DNA from 4 places in the Streptomyces sp. NPDC059850 genome. Region 1 is predicted to be linked to each of the others. Evidence: riboswitches for the same ligand, from Rfam matches in the RefSeq annotation. Region 1 holds a riboswitch; each other region holds the start of a gene.
The links. Region 1 has a riboswitch for cobalamin ahead of ACFV9T_RS16000 (ribonucleoside-diphosphate reductase subunit alpha). Riboswitches for the same ligand answer to the same signal wherever they lie in the genome.
Positions count from the first base shown of each region.

Region 2: another riboswitch for cobalamin. It lies ahead of ACFV9T_RS37230 (ABC transporter substrate-binding protein); the one in region 1 lies ahead of ACFV9T_RS16000 (ribonucleoside-diphosphate reductase subunit alpha).
Region 3: another riboswitch for cobalamin. It lies ahead of cobN (cobaltochelatase subunit CobN); the one in region 1 lies ahead of ACFV9T_RS16000 (ribonucleoside-diphosphate reductase subunit alpha).
Region 4: another riboswitch for cobalamin. It lies ahead of metE (5-methyltetrahydropteroyltriglutamate--homocysteine S-methyltransferase); the one in region 1 lies ahead of ACFV9T_RS16000 (ribonucleoside-diphosphate reductase subunit alpha).

Region 1 is NZ_JBHWJI010000016.1:159,019-161,212, forward strand. Features, by position in the region: gene ACFV9T_RS15995 (FGGY family carbohydrate kinase) at 1-679, shown strand, start outside; cobalamin riboswitch at 810-950, shown strand; gene ACFV9T_RS16000 (ribonucleoside-diphosphate reductase subunit alpha) at 1,077-2,194, shown strand, end outside.
Region 2 is NZ_JBHWJI010000070.1:14,182-16,375, forward strand. Features, by position in the region: gene ACFV9T_RS37220 (heavy metal translocating P-type ATPase) at 1-456, shown strand, start outside; gene ACFV9T_RS37225 (copper chaperone PCu(A)C) at 437-955, shown strand; cobalamin riboswitch at 1,015-1,208, shown strand; gene ACFV9T_RS37230 (ABC transporter substrate-binding protein) at 1,185-2,174, shown strand.
Region 3 is NZ_JBHWJI010000019.1:75,288-77,481, forward strand. Features, by position in the region: gene cobG (precorrin-3B synthase) at 1-631, opposite strand, end outside; cobalamin riboswitch at 706-843, shown strand; gene cobN (cobaltochelatase subunit CobN) at 878-2,194, shown strand, end outside.
Region 4 is NZ_JBHWJI010000006.1:67,526-69,719, forward strand. Features, by position in the region: gene metE (5-methyltetrahydropteroyltriglutamate--homocysteine S-methyltransferase) at 1-1,140, opposite strand, end outside; cobalamin riboswitch at 1,306-1,529, opposite strand; gene ACFV9T_RS06940 (winged helix-turn-helix transcriptional regulator) at 1,624-2,007, opposite strand; gene ACFV9T_RS06945 (FG-GAP repeat domain-containing protein) at 2,167-2,194, shown strand, end outside.

The DNA of each region.
Region 1 (2,194 bases):
GGTGCTCACCGACCGCGCCGTGGTGGACCCGGCCGCCGATCCGGCCGGAATGTGGCTGTGCGTCCCGGATCAGGACCGCTGGCTGCGCGCGATGCCCGCGATGGTCGGCACCGCCGCGCTGCGCTGGGTGCTCGATCTCACAGGGACGACCACGGCCGAGCTGGACACCCTGCTCGGCCAGAGCCCGCCGGGCGCGGGCGGCGTGACCGCACTGCCCTTCCTGTCCGGCGCCGGGGAACGCGCCCCCTTCGTGGAGCCCGCCGCCCAGGGCCGGTTGGACGGCCTCGGCCTCGGCACCAGCCGCGCCGACGCCGTACGGGCCGTCTGCGAGGCCGTCGCCTACGCGGCCCGCCACTGCCTGGAGGCGGCCGGGCTCTCGGGGCGGCTCGCGCTGTGCGGCGGGGGCGTGCGCTCCGCCGCGTGGACGGAGATTTTCGCGGATGTCATTGGTCACCCCGCGGCCGTCCCGGACGAGCCGGAAGTCGGCGCGCGCGGCGCGGCGGCGGTCGCCTGGCGGTCCCTCGGCGACCCCGTGGACGCCCCGCACTGGCGCTCCGCGTCCCGTACCGTCGAGCCCCGGGCGGAGCTTCGCGGCGCGTACGAGGACGGCTACGCGGGCTACCGCGACCGCCTCGCCCGTGCCCTGGACGAATGGCGGACGAGCGGCCCGGCGAGCTAGTTTTCCCTGGGATTCCGGCGGGATTCCGGCAGGCTTCCAGGGGGCTTCCGGCGCGGCCAAAGCCTGACGCGACTAGCACATCTATGCGAATCCACCCAGCTGACGACACAACATCTGGGGGCGCGTGCGCAGCGCGACACAAGATGTATGCTCGTGCTCGCTGTCGCCGCAGGGGAATCCGGTGGGAATCCGGAACTGTCCCGCAACGGTGTACGTGTGCGCTTTTGCGCACCCGTGAGTCCGATGACCTGCCGACGGCCGTCTGCATACGTCCGGGCCTCGTGGGTTGGGTCGATGGACGCTGCGCGGTGTGCCCTGAAGCGGAATCGGCATGCCCGTAAGCGGCCATCGCGCACCGCCCTCGCAGGCCCCCAGCCGAGCGAGGGAGAACACTTCAGTGACCATCGCGCCCGCCGATCCGGTTTCAGAGGCAGCGGACTCTATGGCAGCGGCCGACGCGCCCGGGACCGCCCTGCTGCGGACCCTGACCGCGCTCACCGCCGACCTGCCCGCCACCGACCCCGGCAGGGTCGCGGCCGCCGCCCTGCGCGGCCGCCACTCCGGTTCGGACGAGGCGGAGTTGCGCTCCCTGGCGACCGAGGCGGCGGCCGGGCTCATCGGCGAGGAGCCGGAGTACTCCAAGCTCGCCGCGCGGCTGCTGACCCGCGCGATCGCCGACGAGGCGGCCGGGCAGGGCGCGGAATCCTTCTCGGCCTCCGTCGCCGTGGGCCACCGCGAGGGCCTGATCGCCGACTCCACCGCCGAGTTCGTCACCACCCACGCCACCCGGCTGGACGCGCTGGTCGACCAGGCGCTGGCCGACGGCGCGGACGACCGCTTCGGCTACTTCGGGCTGCGCACCCTGCACAGCCGCTATCTGCTGCGCCACCCGATCACCCGTCAGGTGATCGAGACCCCGCAGCACTTCCTGCTGCGGGTGGCCTGCGGGCTCGCCGAGGACCCGTCCGAGCGGGCGCTGGGCGACGTCGCCGAGCTGTACCGGATGACCAGCACGCTGTCGTACCTGCCCAGCTCCCCCACGCTGTTCAACTCCGGCACCCGGCACCCGCAGATGTCGTCCTGCTATCTGCTGGACTCGCCGCTGGACGAGCTGGACTCGATCTACAACCGCTACCACCAGGTCGCGCGCCTCTCGAAGCACGCGGGCGGCATCGGTCTGTCGTACTCCCGCATCCGCGCCCGCGGTTCGCTGATCCGCGGCACCAACGGGCACTCCAACGGCATCGTGCCGTTCCTGCGCACGCTCGACGCCTCCGTGGCCGCCGTCAACCAGGGCGGCCGTCGCAAGGGCGCGGCCTGTGTCTATCTGGAGACCTGGCACGCGGACCTGGAGGAGTTCCTGGAGCTGCGGGACAACACGGGCGAAGAGGCCCGCCGCACCCACAACCTCAACATCGCGCACTGGATCCCGGACGAGTTCATGCGCCGGGTCGAGGCGGACGCCGACTGGTCGCTGTTCTCCCCGGCGGACGCGCCCGAACTGGTCGACCTGTG
Region 2 (2,194 bases), on a different contig from region 1:
GCCGAGGGCCGGTGCGTCGCGGTGATCGGCGACGGAGTCAACGACGCCGCCGCGCTCGCCACCGCCGATCTCGGCATGGCCATGGGCGGTGGCACCGACGCCGCGATCGGCGCCGCCGACATCACCCTCGTACGGGAGGACATGCTGGCCGTCGTCGACGCCATCCGGCTCACCCGGCGCACCCTGAGCACCATCCGCGCCAACCTCGTCTGGGCTTTCGGCTACAACGTGGTCACCGTCCCGCTGGCCGCGACCGGCTGGCTCAACCCCATGGTCGCGGCCGCGGCCATGTCCGCGAGTTCGGTCCTGGTCGTCACCAACAGCCTGCGGCTGCGGGCCTACGCCCCGGGCGGGCGGCGGACCGGCACACCGCCCGCTCCCCTCGCGCCCCATGACTCGGCGGACACCGAGCACGGCCGTACGAGAAGGAAGAACGATGTCCTCAGCGACCGATGACCGCACCCCGCCGCTGCGCCGTCTGAGAGACGCGGTGGCCCGGGGAGCGCGGGCGGCCCTGGTTCCGGTGGGCGGCTGCGCGCTGGCCCTGGCCCTGCTCACCGGCTACACGGCGACCGGGGCGGCGGGAGTGCCCGTCCCGCGGATCGAGGTCAGCGCCGGCCGGATCATCCAGTCCCCCGGGCACGTGGCCGCCGCGTACTTCGAGATCCGCAACGTCGGGGACCGGGACGACACCCTGGTCTTCGCCGACTCCCCGGAGCTGGGCGTCTCCATGCTGCGCGAGCCCGACAAGAGGCGGCCGGGCGCCGTCCGGTGGGCGAAGAAGGTGGCCATCCCCGCGCACAGCACACTGCGGATGAAACGGGGAGGCGTCCATGTCGCGGTCCTCGACCCGCCGATGATGAAGCCGGGCGAGAGGGTGTCCTTCAACCTGTGGTTCACCGGCCGCGGCCGAGTGGGGGCCGAGGCGATGCGCTCTCATCTCATCGAGCCGTGAGTGTGGTTCGTCCGCAGCGCCGTGGAGCCGCGGGAGATCTGGACGTGCGCCCTTTATCCGTCACTCAAGGAAAAGTAGGATCGCCCGGTCATCACCGCGACGGGATACAGGAAGCCGGTGCGAATCCGGCACGGTCCCGCCACTGTGACCGGGGAGTGGAACCCTTCGAAGAGGCCACTGCGCACGAGCGCGGGAAGGCCGGGGGAACGTCGATCCGGGAGTCAGGACACTGGCCTGTCGCGGGCCCGTTCCGAGGAGCGCGGACTCCCCAGGAGGCTTTACGTGTACGACGGCACGCTGCGTCTTCCTTCTCTCCTCCGGCCTCTCCCCCGGCCCGGCCGCCCCGCCGTACCGGGCGCGGTGCGGTCCTGGCCCTCGCCCTGTCCACGACAAGCCGCCGTCCCGCGCCGTCACCATCCACCAGCACCCGGCCGAACTGATGCTGGCCCTCGGACTGAAGGACCGGATGGTCGGCACCGCCTTCCCCGACTCGGCCGTCCTGCCCCGGTACGAGAAGGACTTCGCGTCCATACCGGAGCGGGCCGCGAAGGAGCCGTCCTTCGAGAATGTCCTGGAGGCCGAGCCGGACTTCGTCTACGGCGGCTGCGGCAGCGCCTTCGCCAAGAACGCGGGCCGGTCCCGCGAGGCGTTCGCCGACGCGGGCATCGACACCTACCTCAACCGCGAGTACTGCGGCATGAAGCGGGTGTCGATGCGGGACACCTACGACGAGATCCGCGCCATCGGCACCATCTTCGGCGTATCGGAGCGGGCCGACCGGCTGGTGGCCGATCTCCAGGGACGCATCGGCAGGACCACCGAGGCGGTGAAGGACGCACCGCCAGTGCCGGTGTTCGTGTACGACAGCGGCGACAAGGCGGCGTTCACCGCCGGTGGCAAGAGCCTGGGCACCGAGATCATCCGGCTGGCGCGCGGACGCAATGTGTTCGCCGACCTGAACGAGGTCTTCGGGGACGCGTCCTGGGAACAGGTGGTGGCCCGCAAGCCCGAGGTCATCGCGCTCTACGACTATCGCGGCGCGGGCAGCGTGGCGGAGAAGAAGAAGTTCCTCCTCTCCCAGCCCGCCCTCGCCGACGTGCCCGCCATCAAGAACAAGCGGTTCGTGGTGCTGCCGCTGACCGCCACTCTGGTCGGCGTCCGCCCGCCGTACGCGGTGGAGGACCTCGCCCGACGGCTGCACCCCGAGCGGTTCCGGTGACGGCCCCGGTGAAGTCCTCG
Region 3 (2,194 bases), on a different contig from region 1:
CGGCGGCCAGCGCGGCGGCGCGCGGCACATCCCGCGCCCGCACCTCCAACGCGACCCCGTCAGCCCCGGAGCCCACCCGCAGTACGGCTCCGCCGTCCCCCGTTGCGATCAATGTCACATCCGCGCTCAGCGCGGCCACATCGCCCCGGCCGTCGTCCATCGCGAACAGGAAACGGCCCGACAAGCCGGACAGTTCTTCCCACGCGCCACCGCACAGCGCGGCGTCCAACTCCCGCGTCCACGCCGTGACATCGCCGTATCCGGCGCCGTCGAGCCCGCTCAGCGGGGACGCCACGATGTTGCGCACCCGGTCGTACCGCTCGGAGGGGAGCAGTCCGGCGTCCCGCAGCCCGGCCGCCAGTTCGCCACCGCAGGTCGCCGCCAGGCCGCGGAGCTGGAGATTTCCGCGCGAGGTGAGGTCCAGCCCGCCGTCCCCCAGCTCCTCGCTCACCCGCGCCAGCGCCTGCGCCTGACGCACCGTCAGCAGGCCGCCCGGTGTCCGGACGCGCGCCAGGGACCCGTCGTCCGCGGAGTGCAGCCGCAGCGCGCCGGGGCAGGCGTCATCGCGTCCGCGCTCCCGGCGTGGGGGCGCTTCATCCGCAGGTGGGACGGTTGTCGGGGGGAGGGACATGGCGGCGAGCATACCGACGTTTCGTCGGCCCTCACCGTCCCGTGCCAGGTCAGGAACGCCTACTATGCTCTGCGGCGGGCCGTCTGGCCCGCCGGACGCTTAAGACGGCGTTTAGGGGAGGAAACCGGTGCGAATCCGGTGCGGTCCCGCCACTGTGAGCACGGCCAGCCCGCCGTGCGAGCCAGGAACTCCCGCCGTCTTCACAACCCGCCCGGGGCGCGGACCCCGAGGAAGGCGCGCTGAGCCATGATCCTTCTGCTGTCGACGTCCGACACCGACCTGCTCAGTGCCCGCGCGGCCACGGGCCCGGTGCCATACCGCCTCGCCAACCCGGCGCGGCTCGCGCTCGACGAGCTGCCCGGCCTCCTCGACGGTGCCGAACTCGTCGTCGTACGGCTCCTCGGTGGCGTCCGCGCCTGGGAGGAAGGCCTCGCAACCCTGCTCGCGGGCGACCTCCCCGTCGTCGTGCTCACCGGTGAACAGGCCCCTGACGCCCAGCTCATGGAGGCGTCCACGGTCCCCGTGGGCATCGCCGCCGAGGCGCACGCCTACCTCGCCCACGGCGGACCCGCCAACCTGGAGCAGCTGGCCCGGTTCCTCTCCGACACCGTGCTGCTCACCGGCCACGGCTTCGAGCCGCCCGCCCCCGCCCCCACCTGGGGTCCGCTGGAGCGCACCGCGCGCGAGGACGTCACCGGACCGACCATCGCCGTGCTCTACTACCGGGCCCACCACATGAGCGGCAACACCGCCTTCGTGGAAGCCCTGTGCCAGGCCGTGGAGGACGCCGGGGCGCGCCCGCTGCCGCTGTATGTCGCCTCCCTCCGGGCCCCGGAACCCGAGCTGATCGAGGCCCTCGGCGCGGCCGACGCCGTCGTCACCACCGTGCTCGCCGCGGGCGGCACCCGCCCCGCCGAGGCGTCGGCGGGCGGCGACGACGAGTCGTGGGACGCGGGCGCGCTCGCCGGGCTCGACGTCCCCGTACTCCAGGCGCTGTGCCTGACCTCGTCCCGCAGCGCGTGGGAGGAGAACGACGAGGGCCTGTCCCCGCTGGACGCCGCGACCCAGGTCGCCGTCCCGGAGTTCGACGGACGGCTCATCACCGTCCCGTTCTCCTTCAAGGAGGTCGACGAGGACGGCCTGCCCGTCTACGCTCCCGACCCCGAGCGCGCCGTGCGTGTCGCCGGAATCGCGGTACGACACGCCCGGCTCCGCCACATACCGGCGGCCGACAAGCGCCTCGCGCTCGTCCTGTCCGCCTACCCCACCAAGCACTCCCGGATCGGCAACGCGGTCGGCCTCGACACCCCCGCCAGCGCCGTCGCCCTGCTGCGCCGGCTGCGCGCCGAGGGGTACGACCTCGGCCCCGAGGAGGGCCCCGGATCGCTTCCGGGCCTGGTCTCCGGCGTCGGCGACGAGCTGATCTACGCCCTCATCGAGGCGGGCGGCCACGACCAGGACTGGCTCACCGAGGAGCAGCTGGCCAAGAACCCGGTCCGGGTCCCCGCCGCCGACTACCGCCGCTGGTACGCCACGCTGCCGCAGGAGCTGCGCGACGCGGTC
Region 4 (2,194 bases), on a different contig from region 1:
GTCGGTGCCCCGGGCGAGGCCCTTGGCGAGGGCGACGATCTCGGCGGTCTTCTGCTTCGCGAAGGCCAGCCAGCGCAGGATCTGCGGCTCGATGTCCCGCTCGGCCGCCGCGTCGAGCGGCACGTGGAGGAGGGAGCAGGAGGCGGCCACGTCGACCCGGTCGGCAAGACCCAGCAGGGTGCCCAGCGTCGACAGGGACTTCTCCAGGTCGTTGACCCAGATGTTGCGGCCGTTGACCACGCCCGCCACCAGGCGCTTGCCGGACAGTCCGCCGACGGCGGCCAGCGCGTCCAGGTTGGCGGCCGCCGCCTCGGTGAAGTCCAGCGCGAGCCCGTCGACCGGGGCCTTGGCCAGCACCGGCAGGGCGTCGCCGAGCCGGTCGAAGTAGGTGGCCACGAGCAGCTTCGGCCGGTCGGCGAGCGCGCCGAGGTCGCGGTACGCGCGCTCTGCGGCGTTCAGCTCGGCCGGGGTGCGGTCCTGGACGAGGGCGGGCTCGTCCAGCTGCACCCACGCGGCGCCCGCCGCGCGCAGGTCGGCCAGCACCTCCGCGTACACCGGCAGCAGCCGGTCGAGCAGGGTGAGCGGGTCGAAGTCCGCGGCCACCCCGGGGGCGGGCTTGGCGAGCAGCAGGTAGGTGACCGGGCCGACCAGGACGGGCCGGGCGGTCAGGCCCAGGGCCAGGGCCTCCTTCAGCTCCGCCACCTGCTTCGTGGAGTCGGCCGAGAACACCGTGTCCGGGCCCAGCTCGGGCACCAGGTAGTGGTAGTTGGTGTCGAACCACTTCGTCATCTCCAGCGGCGCCACGTCCTGGGTGCCGCGCGCCATGGCGAAGTAGCCGTCCAGGGCGTCGGCCTCGACGGCGGCGCGGTGCCGGGTGGGGATCGCGCCGACCATGACGGTGGTGTCGAGGACATGGTCGTAGTACGAGAAGTCGCCGGTGGGCACCTCGTGGACGCCCGCCCCGGAGAGCTGCCGCCAGTTGGTGGCGCGCAGTTCGGCGGCGGTGGCGCGGAGGGCGTCGGCGGTGACGCGGCCCTTCCAGTAGCCCTCGATCGCCTTCTTCAGTTCCCGGTTCCGGCCCTGGCGGGGGTAGCCGTACACGGTGGCCCGTGCTGCCGCGGCCGCGGTCTTGCTGGTCACGGAGATCTCCTTCGCGAGATGAATCCCTGAGATCCCGGCGACGGGACGAGAGCGCGAAGGGTGACGGAACCCGGCGGAAGACGACCCCGCGCGGCACAGCGCGGTCATCCGCCTGGTAGGTACGCCGACCCGCCCTCGAGGTCACCGAGATGCCGCGCACGAGTGGTTCGTACGCGGGCCACTGGCAGGTCTTCGGACTCGCGGGCACGTCCTCCGGGGGAGGACACCTACTGGCCGTCGCTTCCCAGGCCCGATGTCGCCGGGCCCAGTGCACATGACGGCGGTCGTTCCCGCTCACCGCTGCGGGGCAGTCCCGGATTCCCACCGGGTTCCCTCTTGCGACGCGTCCCGCCTGGCGGACGGGGCGAACCAGCTGCACCGGCCAGCCTACGGGGTGGGGCGCGGGAGGGAAGAGGGCCGTCCGCCATCCGGATGGTGAGGTGGGCCACCCTCTGGGCCACCTCGCCGACGCGGCCCGCTCCGTCAGGCGCCGAAGCGCTGGCGCGCGTCCTCGATGCGGTCGAGGTACTGGTGGGTCCAGCCGCACAGGGCGTCGACCGTGGTGCGCAGGGCCCGGCCCGGCTCGGTGAGGGTGTACTCGACCCGCGGCGGCACGGTGGGGTACACCTTCCGGTCGACCAGGCCGTTGCGCTCCAGCATGCGCAGGTTCTGGGTGAGCATCTTGTGGCTGACGCCCTCGACCTCGTTCCGCAGCTCGCTGAAGCGCAGGGTGCGCTCGCCGATCGCCTCGATGATCAGGAGTGCCCACTTGTTGGCCACGTCCGAGAAGATCTCGCGCGCCAGGGAGTCCGCGCGCCTCAGGTCCGCGTCCTCGGGCAGGCCGTTGAGCTGTTGTTTGGTCACCATCAGGGCACTCTCCTACGGTTTCCCAGTCACCGCAAGAGAGTGCTGTCGCTACGGCGGCATCGGTGGAATATCACATTCGGATAACGCGGTGTTCGTGGGTGAACTTCCGTGCAAGCGCAGGCATCTCACGGTGCGTCAGCAACTGAAAGGTGTTCATCAATGCTTCGGAAGCGCTCACGTTTGATCG